One region of the Amycolatopsis sp. WAC 04169 genome, then DNA from elsewhere that is predicted to be linked to it. Evidence: riboswitches for the same ligand, from Rfam matches in the RefSeq annotation. Region 1 holds a riboswitch; the other holds the start of a gene.
What was found. A riboswitch is a leader RNA that binds a small molecule or an ion and turns the genes downstream of it on or off. The one in region 1 is predicted to bind cobalamin.

Region 1 (9,169 bases):
CTACTACGCGATCTCGGCCTCGACCGACCTCGCGGAGGAGCGCGGCCAGTACCAGACGTTCGAGGGTTCCTTGTGGAGCAAGGGAATCCTGCCGATCGACTCGATGCAGCTCTTGATCGACGCCCGCCAGGGCGACGCGCTCGACGTCGACACCTCGTCCACTTTGGACTGGGCGCCGCTGCGCGAGCGGGTCAAGACCGTCGGTATGCGCAACTCCAACGTGATGGCGATCGCGCCGACCGCGACGATCTCCAACATCTGCGGCGTCGGGCAGTCGATCGAGCCGCTGTTCCAGAACCTGTTCGTCAAGTCGAACATGTCCGGTGACTTCACCGTGGTGAACCCGCACCTGGTCCGCTCGCTCAAGGAGCGCGGGCTGTGGGACGAGGTCATGGTGTCGGACCTGAAGTACTTCGACGGCAGCCTCGGCCAGATCGACCGCGTGCCGGACGACCTGAAGGCGCTGTACGCGACCGCGTTCGAGATCGAGTCCAAGTGGCTGGTGGACGCCGGTTCGCGTCGGCAGAAGTGGATCGACCAGGCGCAGTCGCTGAACCTGTACATCGCGGCGCCCAGCGGCCGCAAGCTCGACGAGCTGTACCGCTACGCCTGGCACAAGGGCCTCAAGACCACGTACTACCTGCGGGCCCGGTCCGCGACGCACGTGGAGAAGAGCACCCTGCGCGGCACCGACGGCAAGCTGAACGCGGTCTCGGCCACCCCGGCCCCCGCCGCACCCGCTTCGCCGAAGCCCGCCGCCGCCCCGGCTCCCGCCGCTTCGCCCGCTCCGTCGGCTTCCGCCGCGGTCCCGGCCGTGCCGGTGACCGCTCCCGCCCCGGCCGCCAAGCCGGAGCCGAAGGAGATGCCGAAGGTCTCGGACGTCGACTTCGTCGCCACCGAAGGCGCCGCCTGCCGGATCGACGACCCCGACTGCGAAGCCTGCCAGTAACGACATCCTCGTGAGTGGTAAGGACGGTTCTAACCGTCCTTACCACTCACGACCCCCTCTTGGAGCTCTTTATGACAACCTTTGACGCCTCCACCGACGCCACGGGCCTCGGTGAGATCGAAGTCGGCGCCGCCCGCATCAACGTCGACGACAAGCGGATGATCAACGCCCGCGCCGACGTCAACCAGCTGCTGCCGATGAAGTACACCTGGGCGTGGGAGAAGTACCTCGCCGGCTGCAACAACCACTGGATGCCGACCGAGGTCGCCATGCAGGCCGACATCGCGCTGTGGAAGTCGCCCGACGGTCTCACCGAGGACGAGCGCACCATGCTCAAGCGCAACCTCGGCTTCTTCGCCACCGCCGAGTCGCTGGTGGCCAACAACATCGTGCTCGCGGTGTACCGGCAGATCACGAACCCCGAATGCCGCCAGTACCTGCTGCGCCAGGCGTTCGAGGAGGCCGTGCACACGCACACCTTCCAGTACATCTGCGAGAGCCTCGGCCTGGTCGAGGGCGAGCTGTTCAACATGTACCGCGAGGTCCCGTCCATCTCGGACAAGGACGCGTGGGCGTTGAAGTACACGCAGAACCTGGAGAACCCGGACTTCGAGACCGGCACCCCGGAAGCCGACCAGAACTTCCTGCGTGACCTCGTCGCGTTCTACGTGATCTTCGAGGGCATGTGGTTCTACACCGGTTTCGCGCAGATCCTCTCGCTCGGCCGCCGGAACAAGATGATCGGCATCGCCGAGCAGTACCAGTACATCCTGCGCGACGAGTCGATCCACCTGAACTTCGGCATCGACTGCATCAACCAGATCAAGATCGAGAACCCGCACCTGTGGACCGAGGAGTTCCAGGCGGAGATCCGGACGATGCTGACCGAGGCGTGCGAGCTCGAGGTCGCCTACGCCCGCGACACCATGCCGCGCGGCATGCTCGGGCTCTCGGCCGAGCTGATCGAGCAGTACATGCACTTCATCACCGACCGGCGGGCCCAGCAGATCGGCCTCGCGCCGATCTTCGGCGAGACCGAGAACCCGTTCCCGTGGATGTCGGAGGCGATGGACCTCAAGAAGGAGAAGAACTTCTTCGAGACCCGCGTCATCGAGTACCAGTCCGGCGGCGCCCTCGACTGGGACTGACCCCGACCTCGTAACTCGCGTGTTCGAATCGCGAACTCGCGTGATCAGACACGTAACTCGCGTGATTGAACGGCGAACTCGCGTGACCAGACGGACGACACGCCGGGCGGCCTCCGCCCGGCGTGTTCCGTCTCCAGACACGCGAGTTACGCCTTCGATCACGCGAGTTCGCCGTTCAATCACGCGAGTCGTCCATCCGATCACGCGTGGCGTCCGGTTCGTCACATGTCCAGCGGGCCACTGGCGCCCCTCGGTACGCTCCGGAGTGCTACTGGTTCACCCGGCCTCCCAGGCCGGGCGAGGTAACAGGGAACCCGGTGCGAATCCGGGACTGCCCCGCAGCGGTATGTGGGAACGAAAGCCGTCACCGTGCGAGACACGGTAAAGCACTGGGACACGGCGTCCCGGGAAGCGACGGCCGGTAGGAGCGAGCGAGTCGCCCACGAGTCCGAAGACCTGCCCGTGGTACGCGCGCCGACGGCGTGCGTGAGTCCGGGCCTCGTGGGATGGGCACGACCGAACGGCGGTCACTCCTGCGCGCTCCGGGCTCGCCCGACAAGCTCGCGAGGAGAGAGCTGTGACCGAAATCGGCACGACAGTGCTGGGCTACCCCCGGATCGGACCGGACCGGGAACTCAAGCGTTCACTCGAACGCTTCTGGGCGGGCAAGATCGACGAGGCCGAACTGCTCGGCACCGGCCGCGCGCTGCGCACCCGCACCTGGCGGGAGCTCAAGGACGCGGGGCTGGATTCCGTCCCCTCCAACACGTTCTCCCATTACGACCAGGTGCTCGACACCGCCGAGCTGTTCGGAGCGCTGCCGGAGCGCTTCACCACGCTCGGCCTCTCGCCGCTCGACACCTACTTCGCCGCCGCACGCGGGGTGCAGGACGCGCCGGCGATGGAGATGACGAAGTGGTTCGACACGAACTACCACTACATCGTCCCCGAACTCGGCCCGGACACGACGTTCTCGCTCACCGGCACCAAGCCGCTCGACGAGTACCGCGAAGCCCGCGCGATCGGCGTCGAGACCCGGCCGGTGCTCGTGGGTCCGGTGACGTTCCTGCTGCTCGCGAAGCCGGCCGAGACGGCTCCGGAGGGCTTCCGTCCGCTGGAACTGCTCGACAACCTTCTCGACGGCTACGTCGAACTACTGCGTCGTCTGCACGACGAAGGCGTCGAGTGGGTCCAGTTCGACGAGCCCGCCTTCGCCGCGGACCGCAGCGAGCGGGAGCTCAACGCGCTCATCCGCGCCTACCACCGGCTCGCGAAGGAGACCGCGCGGCCGAAGATCCTGGTCGCCGGGTACTTCGGCGGGCTCGGACGCGGCCTCGGTGTGCTCGCCCGCTCCCCGATCGACGCCATCGCCGTCGATCTCGTCACCGATGAGTCCTTTGTGGACGCCGTCGCCGCCGAACCCGCCTTGCGGGACAAGGAAGTGCTGGCCGGCGTGGTCGACGGGCGCAACGTCTGGCGCACGGATCCGACCCGCGCGCTCAGCCGGGCGGCGATGGTGCTGGGCACCGCGAAGTCGGTCAGCGTGTCGACGTCCTGCTCGCTGCTGCACGTGCCCTACGACGTCGAACGGGAGGACGGACTTCACCCGCGGCTGAAGGGCTGGCTCGCTTTCGCCAGGCAGAAGGTCGACGAGGTCGTCCTGCTCGGGCGCGCGTTGAAGGAAGAAGGTGTCGACCTCTCCGCCGCGCGTGCCGCCGCCACGGATCGCGCGACGGCGGCCGACCTGGCCGACAGCGGGGTCCGCGCCCGGCTGGAGGCGTTGCGGCCGGAGGACACTGTCCGCTCCCCCTATGCCCGGCGCGCGGTGGCCCAGCAGGCCGCGCTGAAGCTGCCGCCGTTGCCGAGCACGACGATCGGCTCGTTCCCGCAGACCACCGAAGTCCGCAAGGCGCGGGCGGCGCACAAGGCGGGTTCGCTGGACGACCCGGGCTACGAAGCCGCGATGAAGGCCGAGATCCAGCGTGTCATCCGGCTGCAGGAAGACCTCGGCCTCGACGTGCTGGTGCACGGCGAGCCCGAGCGCAACGACATGGTGCAGTACTTCGCCGAGCGGCTGGCCGGTTTCGCGGCCACCGACTTCGGCTGGGTGCAGTCCTACGGTTCGCGCTGCGTCCGGCCGCCGATCCTGTACGGCGACGTCTCGCGTCCGGAACCGATGACCGTCGAATGGGCGCGCTACGCGCAGGGCCTGACCGGCAAACCCGTCAAGGGCATGCTGACCGGGCCGGTGACGATCCTGGCGTGGTCGTTCGTCCGCGACGATCAGCCGCTGGGCGAGACCGCCCGTCAGGTGGCGCTGGCCATCCGCGACGAGGTGCACGACCTGCAGGAGGCGGGCATCCGCGTCATCCAGGTGGATGAGCCGGCTCTGCGGGAACTGTTGCCCCTGCGTGCGACGGCGCACGAGGCGTACTTCGCGTGGGCGGTTTCGTCGTTCCGGCTGGCGACTTCCGGGATCGACGACGCCACGCAGATCCACACGCATATGTGCTACTCGGAGTTCGGTGACGTGGTCAAGGCGATCGACGCGCTCGACGCCGACGTCACCAGCATCGAGGCCGCGCGGTCGAAGATGGAGGTCGTCACCGACCTCGGCGCGGCGGGCTTCGGCCGCGGTGTCGGGCCGGGCGTGTACGACATCCACTCGCCGCGTGTCCCCGGCGTCGACGAGGTCGCCGGCCTGCTGCGGACCGCCGTCGGCGCCGTGCCCGCCGAGCGGATCTGGGTCAACCCGGACTGCGGCCTGAAGACCCGCGGCTACGCCGAGGTCGAACCGGCCCTGCGGAACCTCGTCGCCGCGGCCCACACGGTGCGCTCCGAACTGGCCTGATCAGTACATGAAGGCCCCCTTCCTGTACCTAGGCGCAAGGAAGGGGGCCTTCATGTACTTCCGCCGAGGTATTGTCAACGCGTCAATAAGGGTGCGATGGTGGAGCGGTAACCGGTCTCAGCGGGGAGATGGTCACCATGGCGAACACCGTCGAAAAGGTCACCGGGGCGCTGCGCGAGCGCGTTCCGCCGCTCACCTCGATCCCCCTGCCGCGTTCGGTCGACCAGCGCTGGCTCGGCGCGACCTGGCCGGTCCGCGAACTCGCGCCCGCCCCGCCGGGTCTCAAACCCGTCCTCGGCGACGAGGGTCCGCCGGTCATCGGGCACGCGCTGGACTTCATGCGCTTCGGCATCGAGTTCGGCCTCAAACGCTACGAGACCTACGGGCCGGTGTCGTGGATGGGCGCGTTCGGGCGCCGCATCGTCGCGCTCACCGGTCCGGAGGCCACCCAGATCGCGTTGGTGAACAAGGACAAGGCCTTCTCCCAGGAGGGCTGGAAGTTCTTCATCGAGCAGTTCTTCGACCGCGGCCTGATGCTGCTCGACTTCGGCGAGCACCATCTGCACCGCCGGATCATGCAGGCGGCGTTCACCCGGCAGCGGCTCACCGGTTACGTCGACCAGATGGGACCGGCCCTGCGCGACGGCATCGCCGCGTGGGCGGACCGGCCGAACCCGCGGATCTACTGGTCACTCAAGCAACTCACGCTCGACGTCGCGACACGCGTGTTCATGGGCATGAAGTCCGGCGACGACGCGGCCGCGATCAACCGCGCGTTCGTGAACTCCGTGCGCGCGGGCACGGCCATCGTGCGGTTCCCCGTTCCCGGCGGCCGCTGGGCGGCGGGCCTGCACGGCCGCAAGGTCCTCGAACGCTACTTTTCGGCGAACCTGCCCGCGAAACGCGCGAGCGACGGCGACGACCTCTTCACCGCGTTGTGCCACGCCACCACCGAAGACGGCGACCGCTTCACCGACGCCGACGTCGTCAACCACATGATCTTCCTGATGATGGCCGCGCACGACACGTCGACCATCACCAGCGCCGCCGCCGTCTATCACCTCGCCAAGAACCCCGAATGGCAGGAACGCGCGCGCCGGGAATCGCTCGCGCTCGGCGACGACGTGCCGGACATCGAGGCGCTGGAGACCCTGACGACGCTGGATCTGGTGATCAAGGAAGCCCTGCGGCTGGTGGCCCCAGTGCCCTCGCTGACCAGGAAGACGGTGAAGGACACCGAGGTCCTCGGTCATTTCATTCCCGAAGGGACACTCGTCGGGGTTTCCCCCACCTACAACCACTTCTCGCCGGAGCACTGGACGGATCCGATGCGGTTCGACCCGGACCGCTTCGGCGAGGACCGCCGCGAGGACAAGTCGCATCGCTACGCGTGGATGCCGTTCGGCGGCGGGGCGCACAAGTGCATCGGCCTGCATTTCGGGACGTTCGAGGTGAAGGCGCTGCTGCACGAGATGCTGCGCGCGTACCGATGGTCGGTCCCGCAGGACTACACCGCACGCTGGGATTACGTGTCCCTGCCCGTGCCGGCGGACGGTCTGCCGATCCACCTGACGTCCCGATGAAGCATTGCCCACTATCGAGCACTCTTGGTAACTTCCGGTCACCACTCGTGTAGTAGCGATCACCCTTTCAGCCGGTAGACACCCCGGATCGCGCATGATGCCGTGGCACTACACCCGGTCGGCTCATACCTAGTGTGGGTCCATGGGCTCGGACACCCGGTCTGAGCTGGCCATCAACCGCGCATGAAGAGGTGAAGTGTGCCCGAACCTGGTTCCGCGCCAGGGTTGGTGGACGTGGCCCGGAGATGGGCCGAGACGCTCGCTGACACTAAAGGAGTATCGCTTCCCAAGGAGCAACTCGAACAGCTGCTGCTCGGTGTCGCCAAGGACGCCGTCCTGGCCGAGCCCGACCATCAGCCCGCCGTGCTGCGCTTCTCCAAGCTCTATTCCGCCTCTCCCATCGGGATCGCCCTCGCCGACGCCAACGGCGCGATCGTGGAGGCGAACGCCGCACTCGGCCGTCTCCTCGGCTGTCGGCCGGGCGCGCTGCGCGGCCGGGAGATCCCCGACCTCGGCTCCGCCGACCACGACGTCGCCCGCCTGCGGAACGCGCTCGCCCAGCTCATGACGCACGGCCAGCCGACGCAGGAAGAACGCCTGCTGCTGGACCACAGCGAGGAAGGCGCGCTCTGGGCCGACGTGACCCTGACCGATCTGCCCGGCGACCGGCCCGGTTCGACCTATCCGGTGCTGATGGTCTCCGATGCCAACGAAATCCACCTGCTGCAGGAACAACTGCGGCATCAGAACGTGCACGACCCGCTGACCGGCCTGCCCAACGCCACCGCGTTCGGCAACGCCCTCGAAGCCGCGCTGGCCGGGTCCGGCAGCGAGCAGGTCGCGCTCGTCTATCTCGACGTCGACGGTTTCAAGGTGATCAACGACGGCCTCGGCGCCGGCGTGGGTGATCAGGTGCTGCGCGGGGTCGCGAACAAGCTCACGTCCGTCTTCGCCGGCCGGTACGACGGTTCGGTCGCCCGGCTGTCCGGCGACGGGTTCGCCGTCCTGCTGCGCGGCGACTTCACCCCGCCCGAAGTGATCTCGCTGGTCGAGCAGGCCCTGGAGGAACTGGTCGAGCCGATCTACCTCGGCGGGCACGGGATCGGGGTCAGCGCGAGCGCGGGCATCGTCGTCCGCCCGGCCGCCGACGGCGGGCCCGAAGACCTGCTTCGCGCCGCGGAGATCGCCCTGCACCGCGCCAAGGAGGCAGGCAAGGCGCAGTGGATGCTGTTCGATCCGGAACTCGACGCGCGTGACCGGGGCCGCTACCAGCTCGGCGCGGTGATCGCGGGAGCGCTGGAGAACGGCGAGTTCTCGCTGATCTACCAGCCGACGGTGAAGCTCGCGAATCCCGACCAGCTGGCCGCCGTCAACGCCGGGCTGCGCTGGAGCCATCCGGAGAAGGGCGAGCTGGACTCCGACGAGTTCTATCCGCTGGCGCAGATCACCGGGATGACCATCCCGCTCGGCCGGTGGCTGCTGGCCGAATCGCTCGCCGCCACCGCGCGATGGCGGAACAGGTTCGGCGAGGCCGCCCCGGACGTCTGCGTGCGGCTGCCGACGCGGCTGGCCATCGAGCCCGATCTGGTGCTGCTGGTCAAGGAACAGCTCGACCGGCACAACCTGCCCGCCCAGGCGCTGCGGCTGTGCACGGACCGCGAGTCCGTGCTCGACTCGAGCGGCGAGGTGCTCGATTCCTTCGCCGTACTGGCGGATCTGGGCGCGCAGCTGGTGCTGACCATCTCCGGTTCGGACGATCTTGAGCTGATCCCGCGGCACGGGCTGCCCGTCCGCCACGTGATCCTGTCCGGCCCGGTCGTCGACGCACTCGCCCACGGCGAGAACGAGGCCGACGTCCGTCACCTGTGCCAGCTGGTCGCCAGGGCCAAGGAGCTGAAACTGCGCATCGGCGCGGAAGGCGTCCAGAGTCACGAACAGGCCGAACGGCTGCGGCGGTACGGCGTCCTCGCGGCGCGTGGTTCGTTCGTGGCGGATTCCGCGACCGGCGACGAGGTCGACGAGCTGATCGAACGGCACGCCCACTGACGTGACAGGATCGCTCCATGGACCAAGGTGACCTCGCCCCGGACTTCACGCTGCCCGACGACAAGGGCGAAGAGCGCACGCTGTCGGACTTCCTCTCGTCCGGTCCGGTGGTGCTGTTCTTCTACCCCGCCGCGATGACCAGCGGCTGCACCGCGGAGAGCTGCCATTTCCGCGACCTGGCCGCGGAATTCGCCGAAGTGGGCGCGCACCGCGTCGGCATCAGCCCGGACGCCGTCGCCAAACAGCAGGAGTTCTCCGCCAAACACGACTTCGACTATCCCCTGCTGTCCGATGTGGACGGTGTGGTGGCGAAACAGTTCGGCGTCTGGCGCAAATTCAGCCCGCTGCACGCCAAACGGCACACCTTCGTCATCGACACCGACCGCAAGGTGCTCGAAGTGATCAAGAGCGAGCTGAAGTTCACCGTGCACGCCGACAAGGCGCTCGCGGCCTTGCGTGAGCGCAAGACTAAGGACGCTTGAGCCGCCAGAAGCGGTTCATCCCCGAACAGGCGGGGGCGAGCGGCGGTTCGGCGGGCCCCTCGCCGACCATCGTGAACCCCAGCCGCGCGGGCACGGCGGCGCTCGCGAGG
Region 2 (9,169 bases), on a different contig from region 1:
GCGCCCACGAGGACGTTCTCCAGCACGGTCATCCGGTCGAACAGGCCGAGTTCCTGCAGGCCGCGCGCGATGCCGAGGCCGGCGAGATGATGCGGGCGCAGCCGCCGCAGTTCCGTGCCGCGCCAGGACAGCGTGCCGGTGTCCGGGCGGACGAAACCGCACGCGACGTTGAACAGCGTGGTCTTGCCCGCCCCGTTCGGGCCGATCACCCCGAGCACCCGGCCCGGTGCGACGGTGAGGGAGACGTCCGACAATGCGACGAGACCACCGAAGGTCACCGATACGCCGGACATCTCGAAGGTCGACAGGGTCACGCAAGAACTCCCAACGGCGGAAGGGGGCCCCGGCGCGGGCGCGCCGGGGCCGAGGACACTCAGGCGTGCGGACACGTGTCCCGGTAGTCGCTGATCGCGCGGTCGTCCGGGGCGGGGCAGAGGAACTGTTCGTAGCGGGTGTCGTTGTCCACGAACCGCTTCAGCCACGAGATCGTGTACTTGGCCATGGTCGTGTTCGCCGTGTTCGGGAAGAAGTGGCTCGCGTTGTCCAGCTCCATGTACGCCTTCTCCGCGGTGGCGGGAATGCTGGTGTAGAACGGGATCGAGTGCGACGCCACCGGCGCGACGGAGTCGGACTCGCCGCCGATGATGAACGTCGGCACCCTCAGCGAGGACCACGACTTCTGCGTGTTCCACGGCGCGAGCGGCACCGCGGCCTGCAGCGACGGCCGGTCCTGTGCGGCTTCGAGCGAACCGCCGCCGCCCATCGAATGCCCGGCCACGGCGAGCCGCGAGGTGTCGATGCGGGAGCGTACGGTGCTGCGCTGGGTCAGGTAGTCGAGTGCGGCGAGCAGCTGGTCGCCGCGGCTGTCGGGCTGGTCGTAGATGGTGTTGGTGTCGATCGTGAACACGACGAACCCCTGCGACGCCAGCCGCGGGCCGATCCACGCGATGCTCGACTGCGTCGCGGTGAACCCCGGCGAGATGGCGACCGCGCCGAACGTGCCCTGCGCGGTGCTGGTCGGGTAGTAGATGGTTCCGCCGCCGAAGCCGGTGACGGCCAGGCTCGACACGGAGGTCTGCGACACCGCGAAGGAGCCGCGGGAGGCTTCGATGCTGCTTTCGGTCGGGTCCGGTCCTCGTTCGTAGGGGTTCTCGGCGGCGTAGGCCGTGGGGGCGACAGTGAGTGCCGCGACGGTGGCCAGTCCACAAAGGATCCGGGTCGTACTACGCATGGTGCCGTCTCCGTTCGCCGTTGAACACAGTCCGTGGTGATGGACTCTGACAAACGGACGGAGGCGCCTGCATCGGTGAAATCGCCGGTCTTGCTCCGCGGTCGCCCTCCCCGGGCCGGGCGCCCGTACGATCGGCGATCGTGAATCCCTCAGCCGAGGACATAGTCCGCGCGGCGGCCCGGTGGATCGATCGCGGCGTCCGCGTCGACACCTCCGCCTTCGCCCAGGATCTGGGCATCTCGCGCAGCACCCTGTTCCGTCGCGTCGGAAACCGGGAAGACCTGCTCGGTGATGCCCTCTACTACCTGTCCGAGCGCACCCTGACGGCCGCCGCGCGCACCTGGGAGCGCGAAGAGGGCGACGTGGTGCGCAACGCGGCCGGCGAACTGCGCTGTCTCGCGATCATGCGGGAGTACCGGTCGGTGCTCGCGGCGAGCGCGGGGTTCCGCCGCTTCCTCGACGACGAGCCGGTGCTGGCGATCAGGCTGCTCACCGACCCGGACGGCCGGGTCCAGCCGAGGGTGATCGCCGCGCACGTCGAGCTCCTGCGCCGCGACGTCGACGCGGGCGGCTTCGAGCCCAGCGTCGGGCTGGACAGCCTCTGCTACGCCATCGTGCGGCTGGGGGAGGCGTTCCTGTATTCGGACGTCCTCGCCTCCCGGACCCCCGATCTCGACGCGGCGTCGACGCTGCTCGGAGCGCTCGTGGAGGGACGGGTGCCGAGCAAGACCTTGTGAAACACTTGCGCCTGGTGTTTCATCGAGAGGGATCTCGAGGAGGCGCGGATGCCTGTGTACCCGTTGCGGGGCAGGGACGACCTCTTCGGTGGGCTGCGCTCGGCCGCCGGGCGCGCGGTGCTGATCCGCGGCACCGAGGGCCTGGGCAAGTCGGCTCTGCTCGCCGAGCTGCGTGCCACCCTCGGCGTCCGGCTCGTCGGAGTACGGGGTCTGCGGGCGGAAAGCACGCTGCCGTACGGCGCCCTGCAGCGGATGTTCGGCGCGTCGGTCTCCAGCGGCGCGGAAGCGCGAGACCGGCTCGGCGCCGTCTCGGCTCCGACGATCTGCTGGGTCGACGACGCGCACTGGATCGACCCGGAGTCCTTGGCGGCACTGGGTTTCGCCGCCCGGCGTTTGGCGGGCGCGTCGGTCGGGATGGTGCTCGCGTCGCGATCCGGGTCGGACGAGTTCGACTCCGTCGAGCTGCCACCGTTGAGCGAATCCGCCGCCGATCAGGTGCTGCGCGACCGTGGTGTGCCCGCCGGTGTCCGGCCGCAGCTGGTCGAGCTGGGCGACGGGAATCCTGCCGACCTGGTCGCGCTGGCGGCCTCGCTGACGCCCGCGCAGGCGGCAGGACGGGAGCCGGTTTCGCCGATCCTGCGGGACCGCCTGCCTCGGTACACGGCCGAGCTCGACGCGATGCCGCTCGACGAGCGTCTGCGGTTTCTCGGCACCTGCATGGACTTTTCCGCGCGGAAGGCGACTTGGTACGCGGCGGCGTCACCGGCCGACCGCCGTGCGGCGCACGCGCGGCTGGCCTCCGTCGAGGAGGGACCGGACGCGCTCTGGCATCGCGCGATGGCGACGGCCACGCCGTCCGAGCCACTCGCGGACGCGCTCGCCACGGCATCCGCGGCGGATCACGCGGCGGCGGCGCGGCATCTCGAACGCGCCGCCGCGCTGACCGCTGATCCGGGCGCGCGGGCGGCCCGATTGCTGGCGGCGGCGGACGCGGCCTGGCAGGCGGGCAGACCGGGATGGGCGCGGCTGCTGCTGTCGAGGGCCGACGCCGAACCGGGTGCGGTCGCGTTGCTGCACGGGGAGATCGAGCTGCGCGACGGCGATCCCGCCGTCGCCACCCACGAACTCGGCACGGCGGCGCGGCTGCTGCCCGATCCGGCCGCCGCGCTCCTGCTGGCGGGCGAGGCGCGGAGGCTCGGCGGCGACCTGGGTGGCTACCGGGCCCTCGCGCGGACGGTCCCGGCCGGTGAAGGGCTGGCGTTCGCGCACTTCCGTGGGTTGACCTCGGTTTACGAGGGACGTCACGACGACGCCGTCGCTCCGCTGGAGGAAGCCGTCGCCAAGGGGATGGCAGACACCGACGTCGCCGGAGCCGTCTGGGCCGCCGAAGCGGCCTTCGCCCGCGGGCACGCCGAACAGGCGCACGAGTACGCGGCGGCCGCGGTGGGCCGCGCGCGGCTCGGCAAACGGCACGCGGAACTGCCGTGGGCGCTGGTCTACCTTTCGCTTTCGGCCATCGCGCTCGACCGGATCCCCTGTGCGCGGGCGGCGTCCCGCGACGGCCTGCACGCGCCGCACAACCTGCGGATGGAACATCTGACGCTGCTGGGGCTGGCCGCCGCGCTCCTCGGCGACCGGGCGCCGGAACTCGACGAGGCGGCCGAGGGCATCGCCGAACGCGGCCTCGGCAGGCCCGCCGCCGTCGCCGCGTGGGCGTACGCGTGCCTGGACCTGGCCGAGGACCGGCCCGACGACGCGCTGAGCAGGCTCGAAGATCTCGCTTCGGGCGTCTCCGGCGACCAGCCGGTGATCCGCGTGCTGGCCACTCCGCAACTCGTCGAGGCGGCCGTCAGCACCGGGCGTCCTGAACGCGCCCGTGCCGCGCTGGAGGTGTTCGACCGCTGGACCCTGGCCGGGGCGGAGCCCTGCTGGCTCGCGCTGAGCCACCGCTGTCACGCGCTGATGGCGTCGGATCCCGGCGTGGCGGAACGGCGTTTCCGGCTGGCCGTCGAGGCGCACCGGCGGGCGGGCGGCGCGGTGGAACTCGCCAGGACCAGGTTCGCGTACGCCACCCTGCTGCGACGCCATCGCCGGACCCGCGACGCCCGCGACCAGTTCCGCGATGCCTTGCGTGGCTTCGAAAACGTCGGCGCCACCCGGTTCGCCGAACGGGCCCGGGCCGGGCTGCGGGCGGCGGGCGAGACCGTCGACGTACCGCACCGGTCGCTCGCCGGCCTCACCCCGCAACAGGACGCCATCACCCGGCTGGTGGCGGCGGGGGAGACGAACAAGGAGATCGCGCGGCGGCTGGTGATCAGCCACCGGACGGTGGACCACCACCTGCGGAACATATTCACCGCACTGGGGGTGCGGTCCCGCGTGGAACTCGCGCGCCGTGTCGCCGCCGGCGAGTGACGCCGCCCGTCACTCACGTGATCGAAGGCGCGACTCGCGTGATTGGAGGCGTAACACTCGAGTTCCGCCTCCAATCACGTGAGTCACGTCCCTGATCACGCGAGTTACGCCTTCGCTCACGCCGCGCCCTGGGCTTCCGCCACTCGCGACCACCTGTACCGAACGGCGGCTTCGCGTGATCGAACGGACGGCAGGTGTGATCAGACGGACGACACGCGTGACCGGATGGACGACACGACCACGGCGAAGCCTCCGCCGCGAGTCGTCCGCCCAGACACGCGTGTCGTCCGTCTGATCACGTGTGTCGTCCATCCAGTCACGCAAGACGTCCAGTAGAGGGACGGTCGGAACTGTCCCTACTGGTCACGAGGTGGCGTTACGGGCAGGCGAGTACCGGCGCCTGCGGACGTCCGCCGCCGTGCAGGTCGCTCAACGGAACCCTGGCCAGGCCCAGGATCGCCTGTGCGGTCGCGCGCGGGGCGGTTGTCGGGTTCAGACCGGTGGCGTCGTAGGCGATCGCGCCGCGGTCCGGCTCGGCGCCGGCGCAGCCGGTCTGCAGTGAGCGCAGGAATTCCCGCGCCTTGCCCGCGGCGGCGGGACGGTGACCGGCCAGCGCTTCCGCGGCGAGGCCGGTGCTGTTGGCGTTGGGCGCGTTCGTGCCGAAGCCGAAGCCGCCGTTCGCGTGCTGCTTCGTGACCAGCCACGAGATGCCCTCGCGGGCGTTCACCGGGTCACCGACGGCGCGCAAGGCCTGGACGACCGTCGCGGTCGCGTCGACGTCGCTCGTGCACGTCGCTTCGCCGAAGTTCTGCGGGAAACCGCCGTCCGCGCACTGGGTGCCCGCGAGGAACGTCACGGCCGGAGCCGGGGCGCCGCCGGGCGTACGGTCCAGCGCCAGCAGGGCGAGCGACTGCGTGAGGGCGTTGGAGTAGTCGCCGTATTCGGAGCGGTCGGAGAACCGGCCGGACGGCGTGAGCAGCGAGAGCAGGCCAGCCTTCAGGTCGACGCCGCCGAACGACGCCGGATCCTTGCTCCGGATCTGCGCGGCGAGCATCAGTTTGGCGTGCGCGCCCGCGTAGGACTCGGTGCCGCCGCCGACGTAGGCGGTGGTGATCTCCGGTTTCGCGAGCCAGGCGATCGCCTTGCCCGCGTTCGTGTCCGACACCCCGGCCGCGGCGAACGCGAAGATCGCGTCGATCGTCAGGCCCTGGTCCGGGAACTTCTGGCCGCCGAAGTCGGCCTCGAACCGTTCGCCGTCGGTCATCTGCCTGGCGAGCCAGCCCGCAGCGGCATCGGCCTTGTTGTGGGTGGCCGCGGCCGCCGGCGGAGCGGCGACCAGCCCGATGCCGCACAGCAGGGCGACAGCGTAAACCAAACGTCTCATGAGAACCCTTTCCCGCATTTCCACGACAGGAGTCGGTGACATAGCGCGACATGGGTGACCGGGCTCGCCTGGAAGGCACACCGTTGCGGGACAGCGCCGGACTCTCACCGGACTTCCCCCACGACCGCGCGAGAAGACTCTCACCCCGGTCGAACGCGGGATACCGCCGGGTGCCGATGTGATCCTGGCAACCGACCTGGTCAGCGGTACCTGCCGGAGGTGAACGGGTGTTAACCTCGGCTGGCTCCACAACAGAACACCGCCGCCCGTGACGGGGAAGCCGGTCGAAATCCGGCGCTGTCGCGCAACCGTGGGCCCTTCGCAGGGGCAAGCCGGGATACCGAACGGGCGGATGAACGAACCACTGTCGCGATAAACAGGGGTGACCGCGGCGTCCCGCGCTGTCCTCCGCCATGCCGCAAGGAGGAGACATGCGCCGCGGGTACCTGGCCGCGTCGGCGTTCGCCGTCGGTGCCGCCCTGATCGCCGCACCGCTCGCCGGGACGGCGACGGCCGCGAACGATCCCGGCGCGGCGAAGGCGAATTCCCGCTGGCTCGCGACGAAGCTGAAGCCGGACGGCACGCTCGACAACCCCAGCGGCGGCTCGCTGCCCGACCACGGCCTGATGCTCGACGTGCTCTTCGCGATGCACGCCGCGGGCGAGGGCGCGCGGGCCGAGCCGATCGTGAAGTTCCTCGACGACCAGGGCCACGCCACCGACTACTTCACCTGGGACGGGCTCGCTCCCGGTGCCGGCTACGACAAGATCGTCGTCGGCGGCGCCGTGGCGAAGACGCTGGTCGCCGCCCAGGTCTCCGGCCGGAACCCCCGGGCCTTCGACGGCTACGACCTGGTCGCCGAAACCCAGGGCGCGATCATGCGCAAAGGCCCCGACAAGGGCCGGATCAGCGACTACTCGAAGGATCCCGCGCTCGCCGACGCGGTGAGCAACAACGCGAACATGTTCGGCCAGGCGCTCGGGGTGATCGGCCTCGCCGCCGCGGGCGCGAACGACCGGCTCGCCATCGACAAACTGCTGACCCAGCAGTGTTCCGAGGGCTACTTCCGCGTCCTCTTCTCCTACATCCCGACGAAGGAGACCGGCGACCACGTCACCCCGGACGGCCGCAAGGTCTCGACCTGTGACGAGGGCAAACCACTCGGCCTTTCCCCGACCGACGGGGACGCCACCGGCCTCGCCCTCTCGGCGCTGCTGGCCGCGAAGAAGGCGGGCGCGGCCGGTCTCGACGCCCCGATCGCCAAGACCGTCTCCTGGCTCAAGGCGAACCAGAAGCCCGGCGGCGGCTGGGGCGGCGGTGTCGGCACCGAGGCGCCGAACACCAACAGCACCGGCCTGATCGTCCAAGCGCTCGTCGACACCGGCGGCGCGGACACGGCGGTGGACAAGGGCGTGCGGTACCTCAAATCCGCGCAGGCGAACGCCGCGGCCGATGCCGGGAACAAGCTCGCGGGCGAACTCGGCGCGATCGCCTACGACCCGGCTTCCTACGAAGCCGCCCGCTCCTCCGGTATCAGCGGCGCCGACACCTGGATCCGCGCGAGTGCCCAGGCTTCGCTCGGGTTGTCGCAGGTCGGCTTCTACGCGCTCGCGAAGGGCGAAACCGTGCCGCCGGCCACCGGAGTCCCGGAAACCCCGGCCCCGACGACGCAGCCGCACAAGCCTGCTCCGAAACCCAAGAAATTCGTCACTCCCAGGGCCTCCACCGGCGCCCGGGTATCGACGGTAGCGGCGATCACCACCCCCGTCGCCGCGACCCCGGCCGCCCGCCTCGGTGCCTACCTGACGAACCGGCTCGTCGGCGGCGACCACGTGGAGGTCACCGAGGACGGCAAGACCTACGTCGACTACGACGCCACCGCCGATGTGGTGCTGGCCTTGCGGGCGCTGGACCAGCAGCCGGATTCGGTCGCCCGCGCTTCACAATTCCTTCTGAAGCCGGAATCCGTCCAGGCCTACGCCCACGGCGCGCCGTACGAGCAGGGCGAGGCGGCGTACGCCGAACCGCTCGCGAAACTCGTGCTCGTCGCCGAATTCTCGAAGTCGGACGCCGCCGGTCCGTTGCGTGCCGATCTGGTGAAACTGCGCGGTGCCGACGGGGAATTCACCGACACCGGATCGTTCGCCGACGCCGATCGGACGGTCGAGCGGCACGCTTGGGCGGTGCTCGCCACCGCCGCCGATCCCGGCCCCGCGATCGAACTGCTCCTTTCCCGCCAATGCGCGGACGGAACCTTCCCGAAGCACCTCGACACCGCGGAATGCGGTTCCGGTGATCTCGCCGCGACGGCCGCCGCGGTCACCGCGCTGGTCGCCCGTCCGCATACGGACACCGCGCCGCCGACCAGACGCCCGGACGCCTGGACCGAGCGGCGTGTGTCGGCGTTCGTCTCCGCGGTGGGCGCGCTCGGCGTCCGGCCCACCGCCGAAGGTTTGGTGACCGGGGAAGGCGGCGCGACGGACGTCGCGCTCAGCGCCGCCGTCGCCGCCGCGCGGCAGACCGCCGGGCTCGACGCGAGCGGAACCGCGCGCTCGCTGGGCAAGCTCGTCCAGGCGGACGGCGGGTTCGCCAAGGCATCCGGCGGCGAGACCGATCTCCCCACCAGTTCGGCCGCCGCTCAAGGGATCGCGGGCCGGTCCTGGCTCACCGCCGCGGATTCGCCGCTGTCACCCGCGATCCGGCTCCCGCTGACCACCGGCACCGAGACGCCGGTGCTGGCCGCCGCCCAATCCGACGACCAGCCGGCCTGGGTGGTCTGGGGGCTCGCGGGGCTGGCCGTGCTGCTCCTGCTCACCGCGATCGCGCTTGTCTTCGTCCTTCGCCGTTTCACCAAGAAAAAGGGGGTAACACCATGAAGAGACTGCTCGCCGTCACGACCGTCCTCATCGGACTGATCGGGCTGTCCGCCGCACCCGCGAACGCGGTCGACACCACGAAGGGGTACAACGGGATCTGCACCGGCGCCGACGCGCGCACCGGGGTCACGGTCGTGCTCGACTTCCAGGAGCTCGCCGCGCCGACGATCACCCGCTGCTCGCCCAACGCCACGCCGGGCACCGCCCGCACGGGGATCAAGGCGTTGCAGGACGCGGGGATCGCGGTCGCCGGCACCGCACGCTGGGGGCTCGCTTTCGTCTGCCGTCTGGAAGGTCGCCCGTCGGCGACGGAGACGCTCCCGCTGACGACCAACCCGAACTACAAGGAAGCGTGCGTCACCACCCCGCCCGCGGGCGCGTACTGGGGTTACTGGCACGCCGACGGTTCCGGTTCCACCTGGACCTACAGCAGCTCGGGCGCGCTCAACCGCAACGTGGTCCCGGGTGGGTTCGAGGGCTGGTCGTTCTCGCTGAACAAGTCCGCGACGACCAACCCGCCGCCCGG

Region 2: another riboswitch for cobalamin. It lies ahead of DMC61_RS10135 (prenyltransferase/squalene oxidase repeat-containing protein); the one in region 1 lies ahead of metE (5-methyltetrahydropteroyltriglutamate--homocysteine S-methyltransferase).

Annotation. Positions count from the first base shown of each region.
Region 1 covers NZ_QHJI01000002.1:283,395-292,563, forward strand. Annotated here, with positions in the region: gene DMC61_RS06175 (ribonucleoside-diphosphate reductase subunit alpha) at 1-949, shown strand, start outside; gene DMC61_RS06180 (ribonucleotide-diphosphate reductase subunit beta) at 1,021-2,097, shown strand; cobalamin riboswitch at 2,362-2,576, shown strand; gene metE (5-methyltetrahydropteroyltriglutamate--homocysteine S-methyltransferase) at 2,675-4,948, shown strand; gene DMC61_RS06190 (cytochrome P450) at 5,086-6,531, shown strand; gene DMC61_RS06195 (diguanylate cyclase domain-containing protein) at 6,766-8,577, shown strand; gene DMC61_RS06200 (peroxiredoxin) at 8,595-9,059, shown strand; gene DMC61_RS06205 (GNAT family N-acetyltransferase) at 9,046-9,169, opposite strand, start outside.
Region 2 covers NZ_QHJI01000004.1:187,921-197,089, reverse strand. Annotated here, with positions in the region: gene DMC61_RS10155 (ABC transporter ATP-binding protein) at 1-314, opposite strand, end outside; gene DMC61_RS10150 (serine aminopeptidase domain-containing protein) at 374-1,231, opposite strand; gene DMC61_RS10145 (QsdR family transcriptional regulator) at 1,372-1,968, shown strand; gene DMC61_RS42010 (LuxR family transcriptional regulator) at 2,017-4,383, shown strand; gene DMC61_RS10135 (prenyltransferase/squalene oxidase repeat-containing protein) at 4,760-5,767, opposite strand; cobalamin riboswitch at 5,799-5,948, opposite strand; cobalamin riboswitch at 6,042-6,109, shown strand; gene DMC61_RS10130 (hypothetical protein) at 6,199-8,643, shown strand; gene DMC61_RS10125 (flagellar hook-length control protein FliK) at 8,640-9,169, shown strand, end outside.